DNA from 3 places in the Streptomyces sp. NPDC030820 genome. Region 3 is predicted to be linked to each of the others. Evidence: riboswitches for the same ligand, from Rfam matches in the RefSeq annotation. Region 3 holds a riboswitch; each other region holds the start of a gene.
The links. A riboswitch is a leader RNA that binds a small molecule or an ion and turns the genes downstream of it on or off. The one in region 3 is predicted to bind cobalamin.

Region 1 (6,012 bases), on a different contig from region 3:
ACCACCCGCGTGGGCATCACGCTCCGCCCGCACAACCTGCTGCTGAGGCCGCTGCCTTGGTAGGAGTGTCCGCGTAGGACACACCTGGTACCGGCGCGCGCCCAGGCGGCCTCAGGGCCCCGGAACGCGCGCCGGTAGGCGTATCCCCGAGAAGGAGCGCCGGCTCAGAAGTCCTCGTCCAGGTCGACGGTGCCCTCCACCGCGACCTGGTACGCCGACGGGCGGCGCTCGAAGAAGTTCGTCAGCTCCTGGACGCCCTGCAGCTCCATGAAGGAGAACGGGTTCTCCGAGCCGTAGACCGGGGCGAAGCCGAGGCGGGTGAGGCGCTGGTCGGCGACGCACTCCAGGTACTGCCGCATCGACTCGGTGTTCATGCCCGGCAGGCCGTCGCCGCACAGGTCGCGCGCGAACTGCAGCTCGGCCTCGACGGCCTCCCTCAGCATGTCGGTGACCTGCTGCCCCAGCTCCTCGTCGAACAGCTCCGGCTCCTCCTTGCGGACGGTGTCGACCACGTCGAAGGCGAAGGACATGTGCATCGTCTCGTCGCGGAACACCCAGTTGGTGCCCGTGGCGAGACCGTGCAGCAGGCCCCGGCTGCGGAACCAGTAGACGTACGCGAACGCGCCGTAGAAGAACAGGCCCTCGATGCACGCGGCGAAGCAGATCAGGTTGAGCAGGAAGCGACGGCGGTCGGCCTTCGTCTCCAGCCGGTCGAGCTTCTCGACCTCGTTGATCCACTTGAAGCAGAACTCGGCCTTCTCGCGGATGGAGGGGATGTTCTCCACGGCGGCGAAGGCCGCCGCGCGGTCGTCCGGGTCGGGCAGGTAGGTGTCCAGGAGCGTCAGATAGAACTGGACGTGTACGGCCTCCTCGAAGAGCTGACGGCTCAGGTAGAGCCGCGCCTCGGGGGAGTTGATGTGCTTGTACAACGTCAGCACGAGGTTGTTGGCGACGATCGAGTCACCGGTCGCGAAGAAGGCGACCAGGCGGCCGATGAGGTGCTGCTCGTCCGGCGTCAGCTTCGCGAGGTCCGCCACGTCCGAGTGGAGGTCGACCTCCTCGACGTGCCAGGTGTTCTTGATCGCGTCGCGGTAGCGCTCGTAGAAGTCCGGGTAGCGCATGGGGCGCAGGGTGAGTTCGAAGCCCGGGTCGAGAAGGTTCTGGGGACGGTTGGACATTACTGGCAGGCCTCGCAGGACTCGGGGTTTTCCAGGGAGCAGGCGACCGCGTCGGGGTCGGCGACCTGCTGGACGGGGATGGTGGCGGGGTTCTGCGCCTGGGCGGCGCGGGCGATGCGGGTCGCCGGGCGGGAGCGCAGGTAGTACGTCGTCTTGAGGCCCGACTTCCAGGCGTACGCGTACATCGAGGAGAGCTTGCCGATGGTCGGCGTCTCCATGAACAGGTTCAGGGACTGCGCCTGGTCCAGGAACGGGGTCCTTGCCGCCGCCATGTCGATCAGGCCGCGCTGCGGGATCTCCCACGCCGTGCGGTACAGCGCCCGTACGTCGGCCGGGATCCAGGCGAAGTCCTGCACCGAGCCGTTCGAGTCGCGCAGCGCCTCACGGGTGCGGGCGTCCCAGACGCCCAGCTCCTTCAGGTCCTGCACCAGGTAGGAGTTGACCTGGAGGAACTCACCGGACAGCGTCTCGCGCTTGAACAGGTTCGACACCTGCGGCTCGATGCACTCGTACACGCCCGCGATGGAGGCGATGGTGGCGGTGGGCGCGATGGCCAGCAGCAGGGAGTTGCGCATGCCGACCTCGGCGATACGGCTGCGCAGGGCGGCCCACCGCTCCGGCCAGGTCAGCTCGACGCCGTAGTGGTCGGGGTGCAGCACGCCCTGGGCCGTACGGGTCTTCTCCCAGGCCGGCAGCGGGCCGTTGCGCTCGGCGAGGTCGGCGGATGCCTCGTACGCGGCGAGCATGATCCGCTCGGCGATCCGCGTGGACAGGGCCTTGGCCTCCGGCGAGTCGAAGGGCAGGCGCAGCTTGAAGAAGACGTCCTGCAGACCCATCGCGCCGAGGCCGACGGGACGCCACTTGGCGTTCGACCGTCCCGCCTGCTCGGTCGGATAGAAGTTGATGTCGACCACGCGGTCCAGGAAGGTGACGGCGGTGCGGACGGTGTCGTCCAGCCGCTGCCAGTCGAGGTCACCGGTCGTCGTGTCGACAAAGGCACCCAGGTTGACGGACCCCAGGTTGCACACCGCCGTCTCCCCGTCGTCCGTGACCTCCAGGATCTCCGTGCAGAGGTTGGAGGAGTGGACCACGTGCCCCGGCAGGGCGGTCTGGTTGGCGGTGCGGTTGGCCGCGTCCTTGAAGGTCATCCAGCCGTTGCCGGTCTGCGCGAGGGTGCGCATCATCCGGCCGTACAGCTCGCGGGCCGGCATGGTCTTCTTCGCCAGGCCCGCCTCCTCGGCCTTGCGGTAGGCGGCGTCGAACTCCTCGCCCCACAGGTCCACCAGCTCCGGCACGTCCGACGGGGAGAACAGCGACCACTGCGCGTCGGCGTTGACCCGGCGCATGAACTCGTCCGGGACCCAGTGCGCGAGGTTCAGGTTGTGCGTACGCCGGGCGTCCTCGCCGGTGTTGTCCCGCAGCTCCAGGAACTCCTCGATGTCGGAGTGCCAGGTCTCCAGGTAGACCGCGGCCGCGCCCTTGCGCCGGCCGCCCTGGTTCACGGCGGCCACCGAGGCGTCCAGGGTCTTCAGGAACGGCACGATGCCGTTGGAGTGCCCGTTGGTGCCGCGGATCAGCGAACCGCGGCTGCGGATCCGGGAGTACGACAGACCGATGCCGCCGGCGTGCTTGGAGAGCCGGGCGACCTGGTGGTAGCGGTCGTAGATGGAGTCCAGCTCGTCCAGCGGGGAGTCGAGCAGGTAGCAGGACGACATCTGCGGGTGCCGCGTGCCGGAGTTGAAGAGCGTGGGGGAGGACGGGAGGTAGTCGAGCCGGCTCATGAGCCCGTAGAGCGAGGCCACTTCGTCCACGGAACGGGTCGTGTCGTCCTCGGCCAGGCCGCTCGCGACCCGCAGCATGAAGTGCTGGGGCGTCTCGATGACCTTGCGGGTGATCGGGTGCCGCAGGAGGTAGCGGCTGTGCAGGGTGCGCAGGCCGAAGTAGCCGAAGCGGTCGTCGGCCCGGCGGTCGATCAGCGCGTCGAGCCGCTCGGCGTGCAGCCGTACGAAGTCGGCGGTGCGGTCCGCGATGAGCCCCTCGCGGTGCCCCACGGCCACGGACCCGGTGAAGGACGTCACGCCCTGCGAGGCGGCCTCGGCGCGGATGGAGAGGGTCAGCAGCCGGGCGGCCAGCCGGGAGTAGGCGGGGTCCTCGGAGATGAGCCCGGCGGCGGCCTCCGTGGCCAGCTCGCGCAACTCCGCCTCGTCGGCCCGAGCGGACCGGCCGCGCAGCGCGGCGGCGGCGACCCGGCCGGGGTCGGCGTCGGGGAGGTCGGCGGTCAGCTCGGTCAGGGTCCGCAGCAGCGCGGCACCGGGACCGTCGGTCTCCAGGCCGCTGGCTGAAGCCGGATCTGCTGGCGCGATGGTCACGTGGGGCTCTCCCTCGCTCGGCACGGGGGCCTTGTGGAGGGCAGGGGGCAGCCACGAGCGCACACGGCGTCGCGTCCACCGGCCCATCCCACGAGGCCCGGACGTCTCAGGGCACCCGAACCGGACGGCCGGGTGCGCTGCCGGCAGGTCCTCGGACTGACTCCTGAGCGCAGACGCGCACAAGTACACCGTTGCGGGACAGTTCCGGATTCGCACCGGATTCCCCTGCGGCGACAGCGAGCATGAGCATACATCTAGTGCCGGGCTGTCGTGGCACCCCCAGATGTTGTGTCGGGGCGGTGTCAGAGAGTCAACTCGTAGGTGAGCAGGGTGATGTCGGCGAGCTCCGGGAGCGGGGTCCAGTCGCGTTCGGGGACGCGGACGAACCCCAGGCGCTCGTAGATGCGGTGGGCGGCGTGCATGGTGCGCTGGGTGGACAGGACGAGGGCCGTGCAGCCCTCCGTGGCCCGTGCGCGGTCGATGCAGGCCTGGACGAGGGCCTCGCCGGCACCCTGTCCCCGCCCCGCGTGCGCGACCGCCAGCATGCGGATCTCCGCCTCTCCGGGGCGGGCGATGTCGGCCATGGGGCCGGGGGACGGTACGAAGGTGACTCCGCCGAGGAGGGTGTCGTTCTGCGTGGCCACGAGGACGTGTGCTGCGGCCGCTCTCTTGGCCACGTTCTTGAGTTCGGCGAGGTATGCGTCGCTCTCGCCGAAGTCCAGGAGGCCGTCCTGGAGATAGGCCTGGGCGGTGATCTCGCCCAGGGTGTCGTATTCGGCGGGGGCTGCGGGGCGGATCCGGATGTCCATGGCACCGAGTCTGCCGGAGGGCAACGACGACGGGCCGCCGGATTTCCTCCGGCGGCCCGTCGTACGGCGGTCGCTCAGTGACCGGTGCCCGCAGTCGCCGGCGGCAGCTCCACCTGCACCCCCGGGTCGCCCGCGTCCGCCGTGTAGTCCTCCGGCTTGGTCTCGTCGACGCCCTCGGGGGCCTTCACGGCCTTCAGGACGAAGGTGAGGACCACGGTGACCACGACGTTGAGGACGAAGGCCGTGAGGCCGATGTAGCCGATCTCGCCGATGCCGGGGATCTCCTTCGCCGAGCCGCCGAAGTGCTTCTGGGTCGGGGAGGCGACACCGTACGCGGCGACCGTGCCGTACGCCATGCCGACCGCCCAGCCGGCGAGCAGGGCCCAGCGGTGGAACCAGCGGGTGAACAGGCCGCCGACCAGGGCCGGGAAGGTCTGCAGGATCCAGATGCCCCCCAGGAGCTGGAAGTTGATCGCCACCGTCTTGTCCATCGTCAGGACGAAGACCAGGGCGCCGACCTTCACCAGCAGGGAGACGAGCTTGGAGACCTGGGCCTCCTGCTTCGGCGTGGCGTCCGGCTTGATGAAGTCCTTGTAGATGTTGCGGGTGAACAGGTTCGCCGCCGCGATCGACATGATCGCCGCGGGGACCAGGGCACCGATGCCGATCGCCGCGAAGGCGACGCCCGCGAACCAGTCCGGGAACATGTCCTCGAACAGCTGGGGGATGGCCAGCTGGCCGTTGGTGACCTTGACCCCGGCCGCGATCGCCATGAAGCCCAGCAGCGCGAGCAGACCGAGCATCAGGGAGTACAGCGGCAGGATCGTGGTGTTGCGGCGGATCACGTTACGGCTCCTGGAGGACAGGGTCGCGGTGATCGAGTGCGGGTACATGAAGAGCGCGAGCGCGGAGCCGAGGGCCAGGGTGGCGTACGTCCACTGGCCGGCCTCCGGCGGCACGAGCGCGCCGCGCGGCTTGCCCGTCGCCGGGTTGACCTGGCTGAACGCCTGGCTCGCCTTGGCGAAGATGTCGTCGAAGCCGCCCAGCTTGATCGGGATGTAGATGATCGCCACCGCGATGACGATGTAGATCAGCGTGTCCTTGACGAAGGCGATCAGGGCGGGCGCGCGCAGACCGGAGGAGTAGGTGTACGCCGCCAGCACGCCGAAGGCGATCAGCAGGGGCAGGTCCCGTACGAACCAGTTGGTGCTGCTGTCCCCGCCGATGCCCATCACGTCCAGCACCGCCTGGATGCCCACGAGCTGGAGCGCGATGTACGGCATCGTCGCCAGGATGCCGGTCAGCGCCACCGCCAGCGACAGGCCCTTGGAGCCGAAGCGGCCCCGGACGAAGTCGGAGGTGGTGACGTACCCGTGGCGGTGCGAGACCGACCACAGGCGCGGCAGGAACGTGAAGATCAGCGGGTAGACCAGGATCGTGTACGGCACCGCGAAGAAGCCGGCCGCGCCCGCCGCGTAGATCGCCGCCGGTACGGCGACGAAGGTGTACGCGGTGTACAGGTCGCCGCCGAGCAGGAACCATGTGATCCAGGTGCCGAACGACCGTCCGCCCAGGCCCCATTCGTCCAGGGAGTGCTCGTTCTCGGCCCTGCGCCAGCGGGCGGCGAGGAAGCCCATGACCGTGACGGCCAGGAAG
Region 2 (6,012 bases), on a different contig from region 3:
TGCAGGCGCTCCCGGTGGGATGAAAGGCAGTCCTTGCGGCGCGCCCGACTCGATGAGCCGCCACAGCGCGTCCGTGTCCGCGTGCTGTTCGATCAGGTCGCCGAGCCGGTCGAGCTGCTCCTCGCGCAGCGCGGCGAAGGAGGTGTCCGGCGCGGGCACGAAGCGGCGGCCCGCGGCGGCGGCCACCTCGCGCAGAAAGGCGCGGCGGAAGCCGTCCGACTCCAGCGAGCCGTGCCAGTGCGTGCCCCAGGTCTGGCCGGCCCGGCAGCCGTCCAGGAAGGGATCGCCGCCGTCGATCGTGGCGACCCCGTGGTGGATCTCGTACCCCTCGACCCGCTCGCCGAGGGCCTCGCCGGTCGGCCGGGTCAGGGTCTTCTCGCGGGCGAACCGCACCCGTACGGGCAGCACACCGAGCCCGGGGACCTCGCCGGCCCGCGACTCGACCTCGTCCTCGATGCGCTCGCCGAGGATCTGGAAGCCGCCGCAGATGCCGAGGACGGGCCGCTGCTCGGCGGCCCGCCGCACCAGGGCGTCCGCGAGGCCCCGCTCCCGCAGCCACTCCAGCGCCCGGACCGTGCCCCGGGTCCCCGGAACCACGACCAGGTCCGCGTCCGCCAGCTCCTCCGGACGGTCCACGAACCGCACCACGACCCCCGGTTCGGCGGCGAGCGCGTCCACGTCGGTGAAGTTGGACATCAGCGGGATCGCGCACACGGCGACCCGCAGCACGTCCTCGCCGACGGGCGGGGTCACGGTGGACTCGCGGACCGTGCCCCGCAGCGAGACCGCCATCCCGTCCTCCTCGTCGATGCCGAGCCCGTGCCGGAACGGCAGCACGCCGTACGTACGCCGGGCGGTGAGGCCGTGCAGCATCTCCAGACCTGGCTCCAGCAGGGAGACATCGCCACGGAACTTGTTCACCAGGAACCCGGCGACCAGTTCCTGGTCCTCCGGCGAGAGCAGGGCGACGGTCCCGAAGAAGGAGGCGAAGACACCCCCGCGGTCGATGTCGCCGACGATGAGCACGGGCAGTCGCGCGTGCCGTGCGATCCCCATGTTCACGATGTCCGTCCGCCGCAGATTGATCTCCGCGGGCGAGCCCGCCCCCTCACAGATCACCGCGTCATACGTGCCCCGCAACTCGGCCAGGCAGTCCAGCACCGTGCCGAGGAGCTGCTGCTGCCGCCCGCCGTGGTACCCGCGTGCGCTCAGCTCGCCCACCGGCCTGCCCAGCAGCACCACCTGGCTGCTCTGCTCGCCGCCCGGCTTGAGCAGCACCGGGTTCATCAGCGCGGTCGGCTCGATCCGGCACGCCTGGGCCTGCATGGCCTGTGCCCGCCCGATCTCCGCGCCCTCGCGGGTGACGAAGGAGTTGAGCGACATGTTCTGCGCCTTGAACGGCGCGACCTTCACGCCCTGTCGCACCAGCCATCGGCAGATCCCGGCCGTCACGACGCTCTTTCCGGCGTCGGAGGTGGTGCCGGCGACGAGGAGTCCCCCGTTCACTTCCCACGTCCCTTCAGACCCTTGACGCTCTTGACGAGGAGGCGCGCGGTGACCGTGCTGCCGAGCGCGAGCAGGCCGACGCGGCGGGAGAGCCGTACGGCCCGGTCGATGTCGGTGACCCGAACGGCCCGGCCGGTGTCCCCGTTGAGCACGGGCCGGTGCTCGACGCGGCCGCCGTAGGAGAGCGTTCCGCCCAGGCGGACGCCGAGGGCGCCCGCGAAGGAGGCCTCCACGGGCCCGGCGTTGGGGCTCGGGTGCCGATGGGCGTCGGCCTTCCAGGCGCGCAGGGCACCGCGCGGGTCGGGGCCGGCCGCGGCGGCGAGTACGGCGGTCAGCCGGGCCCCCGGCCAGCCGGCCAGGTCGTCCAGCCGGGCGGAGGCCCAGCCGTAGCGCCGGTAGCGCGGGGACCTGTGACCGACCATCGCGTCCAGGGTGTTGACGGCCCGGAAGCCCAGCAGCCCGGGCACCCCGGCCACGGCCCCCCACACCAGGGCGCCCACGACGGCGTCGGAGGTGTTCTCGGCGACCGACTCGACCACGGCCCGGGCGATCCCGTCGGCGTCCAGCGCCTGTGGGTCCCGGCCGCACAGGTGCGGCAGCCGCGCCCGTGCCGCCTCGACGTCCCCGGACTCCAGGGCGCGCCCGATCGTACGGGCCTCCCGGGCGAGCGAAGTACCGCCTACGACCGCCCAGGTGGCGGCGGCGGTCAGCGCGACGGAGGCGGCGGGGGAGGGGCGTACGGCGCGTGCGGCCAGCGTGCCGAGTGCGACGGCGCCACCGGCGCACACGACGGTGTGCACGGCGCCCCAGCCGCGGTGGTCGTGCCACAACGAGCGGTCCACGGCAGCGGCCGCACGCCCGAACGCGGCGACCGGATGCCCGCGGCGCGGATCGCCGAGGAGCAGGTCACCGAGAAGGCCGGCGGCGGCGCCGTACGCGTAAGTGCGATCGGCACCCATCGGCTCAGCCGGCCGTGGGTACAGGAGTGGGCCTGGTACTGGTCCTTCGGCAGCCGGGCATGGCGATCTGTGTCCTCACTCAGGGTGTCCGCGCCCTGGATCGACGAGATTCGGCGGTGAGAGTTCCTGGCTCCCGGGGGTTCTTCCCCGGTGACAGTGGCGGGACCGCGCCGGATTCGCACCGGCTTCCTCTCCTGCCGCCGTACATGGCCTGGGCAGTCCACCACGCGCCCGGAACGGCCGTCAACTTGCCGTTGACCTGCGCGGGGAGAGTGTGCCGATCCCCACATCGTGGGGCGCCCGTGGGCTGTGCGCATGGCGAAGGCTCCCCTCCGTCAGGGACGGAGGGGAGCCTTCGGATTGCCCGATTCGTGCTGCCCGGTCAGGACTTGGAGACGATGAGGAAGATGCCGTACGACACCGCCGCCGCGCAGGCGGCGAAGCAGAGGTAGGCGCCGGTGACGGCGAGGGCGGCGGAGGTGCCCTGGGCCGCGGCCTTCTCGCGCCGGGCCAGACCGTTGATGCCGAGGGTGAACAGGGCCACCAGGCCCACCGTGAACACGAGGCTGACGCCGAAGACGGAGCCGAGGGCCGACCAGTCGATCTTCATGGGGTTGCTTCCTTGGTTACCGGCGTGGCCGGGGTCAGACGGTGGCGGCCGGCGGGGCGGCCTCGGTCGCGGGCTCAGCGGCGGCCGGGGAGGGGATCGTGGCCGTCAGGTCCTCGGTGATCGTGCCCGCCGGGGGCGGGGTCACCGCGGCGATGGCGGCGGTCACCACGCCGGCCGGCTCCTCGGACACGTCGACGACGTTGGTGTGGTCGACGACCTCGCGGCGGGAGAACTTCCAGATCGCGGCGCTCGAGGCGACCAGGAAGACGGCGACGACGGCGGTGCCCCAGTCACCCAGGTCCGTGACGGACTCGGCGCCCGCGCCGACCAGCGCGGCGGCCGGGAGCGTGAGCACCCAGGCGACGGCCATGCGGGTCGCGGTGGACCAGCGGACCACCCCGCCCTTGCGGCCGAGGCCCGCGCCCATCACCGAGCCGGAGACGACGTGCGTGGTGGAGAGGGAGAAGCCCAGGTGCGAGGAGGCCAGGATGGCGGTCGCGGCGCTGGTCTGGGCGGCGAAGCCCTGGCGCGGCTCCAGGTCGGTCAGGCCCTTGCCCATGGTGCGGATGATCCGCCAGCCGCCGATGTAGGTGCCGAGCGCGATGGCCAGGCCCGCGGAGAGGATGACCCAGGTGGGAGGGTTCGAGCCCGGGGCGATGGCGCCGCCCGCGATCAGCGCGAGGGTGATGATGCCCATCGTCTTCTGGGCGTCGTTGGTGCCGTGGGCGAGGGAGACCAGGCCGGCGGAGGCGATCTGGCCGGCGCGGTAGCCCTTGCGGGTGGCCTCGCCCTCGGCCTTGCCGCCGATTCCGTAGGAGAACCGGGTGGCCAGCATCGAGGCGACGCCCGCCACGAGCGGCGCGGCGACCGCCGGGAGCAGCACCTTAGTGACCAGGACGTCACCGTGCACCGCGCCGAGGCCGGCGGAGGCGATCGTGGCGCCGATCAGACCGCCCATCAGGGCGTGCGAGGAGCTGGAGGGCAGGCCCACCAGCCAGGTCAGCAGGTTCCAGAGGATCGCGCCGACCAGGGCGGCGAAGATGACCTCGGGACGGATGCCGGTCTCGTCGACGAGACCTTTGGAGATCGTGTTGGCGACCTCCACGGAGAGGAAGGCGCCCACCAGATTGAGGGCGGCGGACATGGCCACCGCGATCTTGGGCTTCAGGGCGCCTGTCGAGATGGTGGTCGCCATCGCGTTGGCGGTGTCGTGGAAACCGTTCGTGAAATCGAACGCGAGAGCAGTTACTACCACTATCGCGAGGATCAGCGAGAAGCTTTCCATTTACCCAGGCAATCGTTCGAGGTCATTGGCTGGACGACCGTAGGCAACCTGGGTGAACGGAAGATGAACTGGGGCGGGCGCCAGGGTGTCCGAAGGGGGGGATTGAGGTTCCGCTTGGCTCCGGCGGCCCAGGCGCCCCTTGGCTACCAGCCCCGGGCGAAGGTCCGCAGCCGGACCGCGGACCCGTTGAAGAGATTCTGGTCACCCGGCAGCCGGCCGTCGGCGTCGAACTGCCAGAACATCCAGTGCCGCCAACCACCCGGCAGCGGCCCCGGCCGTGAGGTGCCGTGCCGGGCGATCCACAGGGCGTGGCTCGTGGCGAAGGCGTGGCTGTTGCCGGTGCAGAGCCGCCACCACTCGGTCGTCGTGTAGATCACCGGGCGGCGGCCGGTCTCCTGCTTGATCTCGTCGCTGAAGGACCGGATCCAGCGGACCATCCGCGTCCTGTCCAGTCCGTAGCACTTCTGCTTCTTGCTGTACGGGTTGTCCTCGATGTCCAGCGCGGGCGGCAGGGTCCGGCCGTCCGCCACCCAGTCCCCGCCGTTCCGCACGAAGTACGCGGCCTGCTGGGCGCCGGAGGACCTGTCCGGCCGTGCGAAGTGGTACGCGCCCCGGTACAGGCCCGCCTCGTGCGCGCCGTCGTACTGCTGGGCGAAGTAGGGGTTGCGGTAGTCCGTGGACTCGGTCGCCTTGACGTAGACGAACCGCGCGCCCGTCGACCGGGCGACTGCCCAGTCGACGGGCTTCTGGTGCGACGAGACGTCGTGCCCCCGGGGCAGGCCCGAGGCCGCCGGATGTCCGGCGGCCGCGGACGCGGTGCCCGTGAGGGCGAGCGCCGCCACGGCCGCCGCGAGGACACCGGCGCGGTGGCGGACAGGGGTGCGTTTGCTGGCCATGTGTCTCCCCGGGTCGGCGGACGAAAGATCGTCCTGCGGGCAAGAGGGACCATTGAAGGCCCGCTGATCGCCGAATCAGCGCCTCTTCGCGGCGATTCACCAGGACTTCCGCCCGTTCGGGGGCATGCGCTCGCGGCCGGAAGTGTCCGTCCGTCCCCCTCCCGCGGGCCCGGCTGGCAGGATCGCGGCATGGCTGAACAGCGGCGGGACGCGGAACAGGAACGAATCTGGACGGAACTGGTCGCGACGGCACGGCGGACGGTGGCCGACGGGCTGGTGGTCGGCACCTCCGGGAACGTCTCGGCGCGCGTGGGCGACCTCGTCCTGGTCACCCCGTCGGGCGTGCCGTACGACCGGCTCACCCCGGACGACATCACCGGCGTCGACCTCACCGGACGCCAGGTGCTCGGCACGCTGGTGCCGACCAGCGAGCTGCCCATGCACCTCGCCGTCTACCGCACCACCGACGCCCGCGCGATCGTCCACACCCACGCCGTGCACGCGACGGCGGTCTCCACGCTCGTGCCGGAGCTCCCGCTGGTCCACTACATGGCGGCAGCCCTCGGCGGCCCCGTCCGGGTCGCCCCCTACGCCACCTACGGCACCGACGAACTCGCCGAGAACATGCTCCGCGCCCTGACCGACCGCTCCGGCTGCCTCCTGCAGAACCACGGCACGATCACCTACGGCACCACCCTCGACCAGGCCTACGACCGCACCGCCCAACTGGAGTGGATGTGCCGCCTGTGGCTGACG
Region 3 (6,012 bases):
TGGCGGCCTCGAACCGGGGGAGCTCCTTGTGCTTGCCCGCGTTGGCGTGCAGGGTCTTCTCCTTCGAGGCGAAGGCGTCGAACAGCGCGAGACCGGCCTCGCGCGGGATGTGTTCGTCGTCCCACTGCATGTCGTACTCGATCGGGATGGTGATCTGCTTCGCCTTCTCCGCCAGGACATCGGGCCAGTGCTGACCGAAGACCGCGGCCGTGATCCGGGGTTCGATCGCCGCCAACGGCACGCCTATCGCTGTGCCCATGTTGATGCCGAAGTAGCCGACCGGCCCGTCGGCGCCGATTTCCGGAAGTTCCTGGAGGGCGTCCAGGGTCGCCTGCCACTCGGGCACGGCGAGCTCCGCCAGGTGGGCGTTGTAGCGGACGACGATCGGTCCTTCCGGCTCGCCCGCCGCCCTCGCCCGGAACAGCTCGGCGATCTCCTGCTCGTCGTGTGCCGTGCGCGGCCGGTCGCCGTGACCGGGCGCGTCGATGCACGCGACGTGGAAGCCGCAGCCGTTCACCAGGAGTTGTGCACGACCGGCCATCGCCGGATGCTTCTTGTGGTTGCCGCCGCCGTGGCCCATCAGGACCAGGGGCGCACGGTGTGCGCCGGATGCGGGGGACCAGAGGACACCGGGGACCTCGCCCACGGTGAACTCGCGTTCGATCATGCCGTTGACGGACGACTCGGCGATGAACTGCAAAGATTTCATGGCGTGTTGCCTTTCGGGAGTGCCTTGTTGTCGAGGCGCTCCCGGCGACACCTACGTCAATCGCCCGACCGTGACGACGAGGGGGAGCACCCACACGAATACAGCGTTCATGGGTCTCACCTCCTCGGCCTTGATCACGGTCAACTGCAAGCTACCAGATCGATGATCAGCCCGCCCAACCCCTTTTCCTGGTGGCGGGAAGCGGTGCGGCACCGTGCCGGGTCGTCGTGTGCCGGGACTGCTGCCGCGGCAGTCCCAAGGTGACCGGGATCGATCACGCGGCTCAGACCGCGCGTCTGCGCGCGGAGGTGCCGGTGCGCATCTCCGACTGCCTCGGCGTGTGCGACCAGGCCAACGTCATCGTCGTACAGCCGTCCGCCACGGGCCGGGCCCCCCGGTGCGCGGCCGGTCTGGCTCGGGCTCGTCAACGACCCCGACGCGACCGAGGACATCGTCACCCGGGTCCGCTCCGGCGGCCCCGGCGTGGCTGCCGTGCCGGACATCCTCGACCTGTACACCTTCACCCCACCCCGCCGCCGCACGGATTCCCGCTGACCCACGGGTCTCGTACCGTCCCGCCTGGTGGGAGAGGAAGATCACTTGGGCGGGAGGCGGTCTTGGCCATGCGCGCGTCACGCGGTACGGTCGGTCCGATATCGATGACGGCGAAACGGAAGCCGGTGGGAATCCGGCACGGTCGCGCCACTGTATGCGGGACCCCCAGCGGGCTCGTGAGTCAGACCCGTGGTCGTCGTCCTGTGCACCACCGAGATGGGACGCGAACTCCCAGAGGAGGCCCTGCCATGGCGCAGACCGTCGCCCAGCCGACAGCCACCACCCCCGTCGTTCCCGCCAAGCTGCCGCTGAAGGCGATTGCTCCCTGGGCGGTCTTCTTCGGCATCCTCATGCTGGTCCTGCTCTACTTCGTCGGCGCCGAGCAGGGCGCCACCTCCGTGTTCAACGGCACGGACGTCCACGAATGGGTGCACGACGCCCGCCACCTGCTGGGCTTCCCCTGCCACTGACGCGACGAACACCGCGCGCCCATGAACTCCGCAACCGTACGGAACCTTCTCGTCCGGGGCATGCTCGCCGGCCTCGCGGCCGGCGTGCTCGCCCTGGTCGTGGCCTACGTGCTCGGTGAGCCGAACGTCGACAAGGCGATCAGCTTCGAGCAGGCCCACTCCCACGAGCACGAGATGGAGGCCGTCTCCCGCTCCCTGCAGTCGACCGCCGGCCTCGCCACCGGTGTCCTCGTCTACGGGGTCGCCTTCGGCGGCATCGCCGCGCTCGCCTTCAGCTTCGCCCTCGGCCGCGTGGGCCGCTTCGGACCGCGCGCCACGGCACTGCTGCTGTCGGGCTGCGCGCTGCTCGCCGTGTACGTCGTGCCGTTCCTGAAGTACCCGGCCAACCCGCCGTCGGTCGGCAACCCCGACACCATCGGCAAGCGGACCACCCTGTACTTCCTGATGATGCTGCTCAGCGTCCTGCTGGCGGTCGCCGCCACCATCCTGGGCAGGCGGCTCGCGCCGCGCCTGGGCACCTGGTGGGCGACGGTGGCCGCGGTGGTCGCGTTCACCGTCGTGATCGGTCTGGCGTACCAGTTCCTGCCCGTCGTCAACGAGGTACCCAAGGGCTTCCCGGCCACCCTGCTGTGGCGGTTCCGGCTCTCGGCACTGGCGATCCAGACCGCTCTGTGGGCCGGATTCGGCCTGGTCTTCGGTGAGTTGGCCGAACGGCTGCTGAACCCCAAGCCGGCGACGGCCGCCAACCGGCGAGCGGTTCCGGCCGCGCACTGACTCCTCGCGCACGGCACAGGGCCCGACGGAACCGTCCGTCGGGCCCTGTGCCGTTCTCCCCGCCTAATCGGCCTCCGGCGCGGCAGGCGGACATCCCAGTCGCAGATTCCAGCGCCCGGCCCGGCCGCTGAGCTCCGTTACGGTCAGCGGCGGCACGTCGAGGCGCCAGAAGACCGCCGCGGGCACACCGAGTGCGTCGACGACGGCTGCCCGCACCACCTCCGGCTCGACCACGGCGAGCGTACGACCCGTCAGGTCCTGTGCGTCGGCCAGCCACCGCGCGACCCGCCGACACAGATCCCGCACGGATTCACCCCCGTGCGGTGCGCACTCGGGGTCGGAGAGCCAGCGGCCCACCGCCTCCGGCTCGGCGGCCCCCACCTCCTCCAGGGTGCGCCCGCGCCAGCGGCCCACATCGAGACCGGCCAACTCCGGTACCGGCACGGCGTCGAGGCCCAGTGCCGCGGCCGTCTCCCGGCAGCGCACGCCGGGGGAGGTGAGGACACGGACCGCGGGGGGCAGGGCTCCGGCTGCCGAACGGGCACGTGCCGCTCCGCTGCCGTCGATCGAGCCGCCGTCGTCGAAGCGGGCCTGCCGCAGCGATGCGCTCATGGCGGGGGAGAGGAGAAGGACTCGGCTGGTCACGTGGTCCAGAGGTACCAGCATCGGCGAACGACGCACAACATCCCGCTGACGACCGGGTCAGCCGGGGATTTGCGGCGCACCACGCGCACTGGCGATCATGGGTGGCTCGGTTCCCCCGGAAGAACAGGCGGCGGCACGTGATACCTCCCGTTCCCTCCCTCGACCGGCGCCGGCTGCTCGGCCGGGTCCTTCCGGCCACGGCCGCGGCCCTGCTCACCGGGACGGCCACCGCCTGCGCGGGGACGGGTTCCTCCCCGCGGGCGGCCGAGCCGCTGCTGGCGTTGGTCTACCGAGGGCCCGCGGCCTGCGACGGATGTGCCGAGGCGGTCGCCGCGCTGCTGAAGAAGGCCCCGCGTCCGTTCACGGTCGCCTACGTCGGCCCCGACGAGGACGTCCCCCTGACCGCGGCCGGTCTGGCGGACGCCGACGTCTACGCACAGCCCGGCGGCAACGACGATCTCGACGGCACCTGGGCCAAGCTGAGGGGCGCCGCCGGGGCGATCCGCGACTGGACGCGGGCGGGCGGCCGCTACCTCGGATTCTGCATGGGCGGCTATCTGGCCGGGAGGGATCCGGGATTCGGCCTGCTGCCCGGCGACACGGACGAGTACATCACCTCACCGCGCGCCTCGGTCCATGACGCGAAGGACACGGTCGTGCCGGTGACCTGGAAGGGCAAGCGGCGCCATATGTACTTCCAGGACGGGCCGTACTTCCGGCCGGCCGACGGTGCGGATGTGTCCGTACTCGCCAGGTACGACAACGGCACGGCTGCCGCCGTCGTCGCGCCGTACGGCAAGGGGCGGGTCGGAGTGGTCGGGCCGCACCCCGAGGCGGATGCCTCCTGGTACACCGACGCGGGGCTGAGGAATCCCGACGGCGTGCGGTTCGATCTCGGCCACGACCTCATCGAGGAGACCGTCAAGGGGCTGTAGCGGTCCACGCGTCGCGCCCTCCTGCCGGGCAGGTGCCGGTGCCTCGGAATCGTGGGGCTTCCTGGTTGGTTTGCTCGGTCGTTCAGGTGTTGGTTCGCGGTGCTCCGCCCGTACGGGGGGCCGGGCGGAACACCGCGAAGTCTTGGTGGGGGTGGGTATGTCGGGTGGGCGGCCGTGTCGTGGGCTTTCTGGTTGGCTTGCTCGGTCGTTCAGGTGTTGGTTCGCGGTGCTCCGCCCGTACGGGGGGCCGGGCGGAACACCGCGAAGTTTTGGTGCGGGCGGGCACGTCGGGTGGGCGGCCGCCCGCCGGTTCGGCTACAGCGGCACGTCTCCGCACAGGTGGACCTCGACGCCCAGCTCGGCGAAGAGGGCGGCCTTGGCACGCAGCGCCTTGTCGGCCGTCTCCGCGTCGGGGGCGTAGGCCACGTTCAGGTGGTTGGCGCGGTGACGGGCCATGAACTGGTCGCGGCTGACCCCGTGCAGCACCGCGTGCATGATCGGCCACTGCGGGGTGGTGGCCTCGAGGCGGCGCCGGGTCTCCTCCTCCGGCAGCTCGATCGCCGTGGCACGGCCGAGGTCGACATGCAGCCGGCCGTCCATCAGGAACACCCGCGACCAGACGACCTCGCCCGGCTTGGAGACCCCGCTGAGCGTGCCGCCGCCGAGCGGGAAGTACATCGGGGGCTGCCGCATGCTGTACGACTTGTCGTAGCCGCCGTTGTGGGAGGCGGGCACCGAGCCGGAGATCTCGAAGACCCACACGAACCGGCCGTCGTACTCCTCGCCCCAGCGGATGTCGTGCAGCGTGGTGGCCGGGTCGAGGCCCATCGCCGTCCAGACGCGGTTGGTGACCAGGGAGTCGACGGCGACACCCTCGTCCACCTCGTTGAAGTGCGGCAGCGGCGCGCCGGCGTAGAGCTCGCGGGCACCGTCACGGCTGAACACCGGCGGGCGCTGGACGTTGTTGAGCAGACCCTCGGCGAGGTCGCTGGCCGGGACGGTGTCCTTCAGGCCCTGCTGGTACTGGATGCCGACCGCGTCGAGCCCGAAGTCGTCGGCGATGCGCAGCGCGGCTATGTACATCTTGAACTGGCTGAGCAGCTGGGCGTCGGTGAGCTCGGTGGCCTCGTCCGTACCGGTGTGGAACCGCATGCCGGCGTGGTCGAGCCAGGCGCGGACCGCCTGCGCCTCCTCGTCGGAGACCTTGTTCATCTCGGCGACCAGGGCGCTCTGCGACAGCCGCTCCTTGTAGATGCCGAGCGGGTTGAGGAACTCGTCGTCGATGATGGCGTTGTACATGCCCATGCAGCCCTCGTCGAAGACGCCGATGATCGCCTTCTCCTCACGCAGCTGCCGGGCCAGGGCCACGCCGAGTTCGGTCTCGGGGTCCTCGGGCAGGGGCGGCAACGGCCGGACATGGCTGGCGTCGTGGGTGAGGGTGCCGGTCTCCAGCCAGGTGCGCAGGCCGTCGCGGGCCCAGTCGTCGGTGAAGTCCGGGCTCCACAGCACGGAGTACTCGCGCCCGGCCTTGGTGAGGCTGCCGGCCAGGTTCAACAGGCCCACCAGGCCGGGGAATTCACCGCTCCAGTTGGCCACGACCAGGATCGGGCCCTGATGGTCGCGCAGCCCGGCCAGCACGTGGTGACTGTACTGCCACACGCCCTCCACGACGATCAGCGGCGCGTCCTTCGGCAGGGTCTTGAACACCTCGATGCCGGCGCGCTGGCTGTCGATGAAGCCGTGTCCCTTGGCCGCGTCGAAGGCGTGAGCGCGGCGCACCTGCCGTCCGAGGTCGGTCAGCGCCGCGGCGAGGTCCTTCTCCAGCTTCTCCTGGGTCGGCCAGCAGGTGACGTTGGCGGCGGGGCGCAGGTCACCGCTGGCCACGGTGTAGACGGTGTTGGGTTCGGCGGTCGCCGGTCGGCTG

Region 1: linked by a shared signal. The riboswitch ahead of ACZ418_RS07730 (ribonucleoside-diphosphate reductase subunit alpha) and the one ahead of ACZ418_RS10445 (CbtB domain-containing protein) in region 3 are both predicted to bind cobalamin.
Region 2: linked by a shared signal. The riboswitch ahead of ACZ418_RS27990 (cobalamin biosynthesis protein) and the one ahead of ACZ418_RS10445 (CbtB domain-containing protein) in region 3 are both predicted to bind cobalamin.

What each region holds. Positions count from the first base shown of each region.
Region 1 covers NZ_JBVIEB010000002.1:681,471-687,482, forward strand. Annotated here, with positions in the region: gene ACZ418_RS07720 (bifunctional albaflavenone monooxygenase/terpene synthase) at 1-63, shown strand, start outside; gene ACZ418_RS07725 (ribonucleotide-diphosphate reductase subunit beta) at 165-1,178, opposite strand; gene ACZ418_RS07730 (ribonucleoside-diphosphate reductase subunit alpha) at 1,178-3,547, opposite strand; cobalamin riboswitch at 3,673-3,797, opposite strand; gene ACZ418_RS07735 (GNAT family N-acetyltransferase) at 3,850-4,356, opposite strand; gene mctP (monocarboxylate uptake permease MctP) at 4,431-6,012, opposite strand, start outside.
Region 2 covers NZ_JBVIEB010000010.1:335,113-341,124, forward strand. Annotated here, with positions in the region: gene ACZ418_RS27985 (cobyric acid synthase) at 1-1,506, opposite strand, end outside; gene cobN (cobaltochelatase subunit CobN) at 1-1, opposite strand, end outside; gene ACZ418_RS27990 (cobalamin biosynthesis protein) at 1,503-2,465, opposite strand; cobalamin riboswitch at 2,564-2,705, opposite strand; gene ACZ418_RS27995 (hypothetical protein) at 2,848-3,075, opposite strand; gene ACZ418_RS28000 (inorganic phosphate transporter) at 3,110-4,360, opposite strand; gene ACZ418_RS28005 (lysozyme) at 4,504-5,256, opposite strand; gene ACZ418_RS28010 (class II aldolase/adducin family protein) at 5,446-6,012, shown strand, end outside.
Region 3 covers NZ_JBVIEB010000003.1:444,300-450,311, forward strand. Annotated here, with positions in the region: gene ACZ418_RS10435 (alpha/beta hydrolase family protein) at 1-709, opposite strand, end outside; partial or broken gene ACZ418_RS10440 (hypothetical protein) at 898-1,264, shown strand; cobalamin riboswitch at 1,338-1,476, shown strand; gene ACZ418_RS10445 (CbtB domain-containing protein) at 1,513-1,734, shown strand; gene ACZ418_RS10450 (CbtA family protein) at 1,756-2,508, shown strand; gene ACZ418_RS10455 (histidine phosphatase family protein) at 2,572-3,153, opposite strand; gene ACZ418_RS10460 (BPL-N domain-containing protein) at 3,291-4,088, shown strand; gene ACZ418_RS10465 (fucose isomerase) at 4,404-6,012, opposite strand, start outside.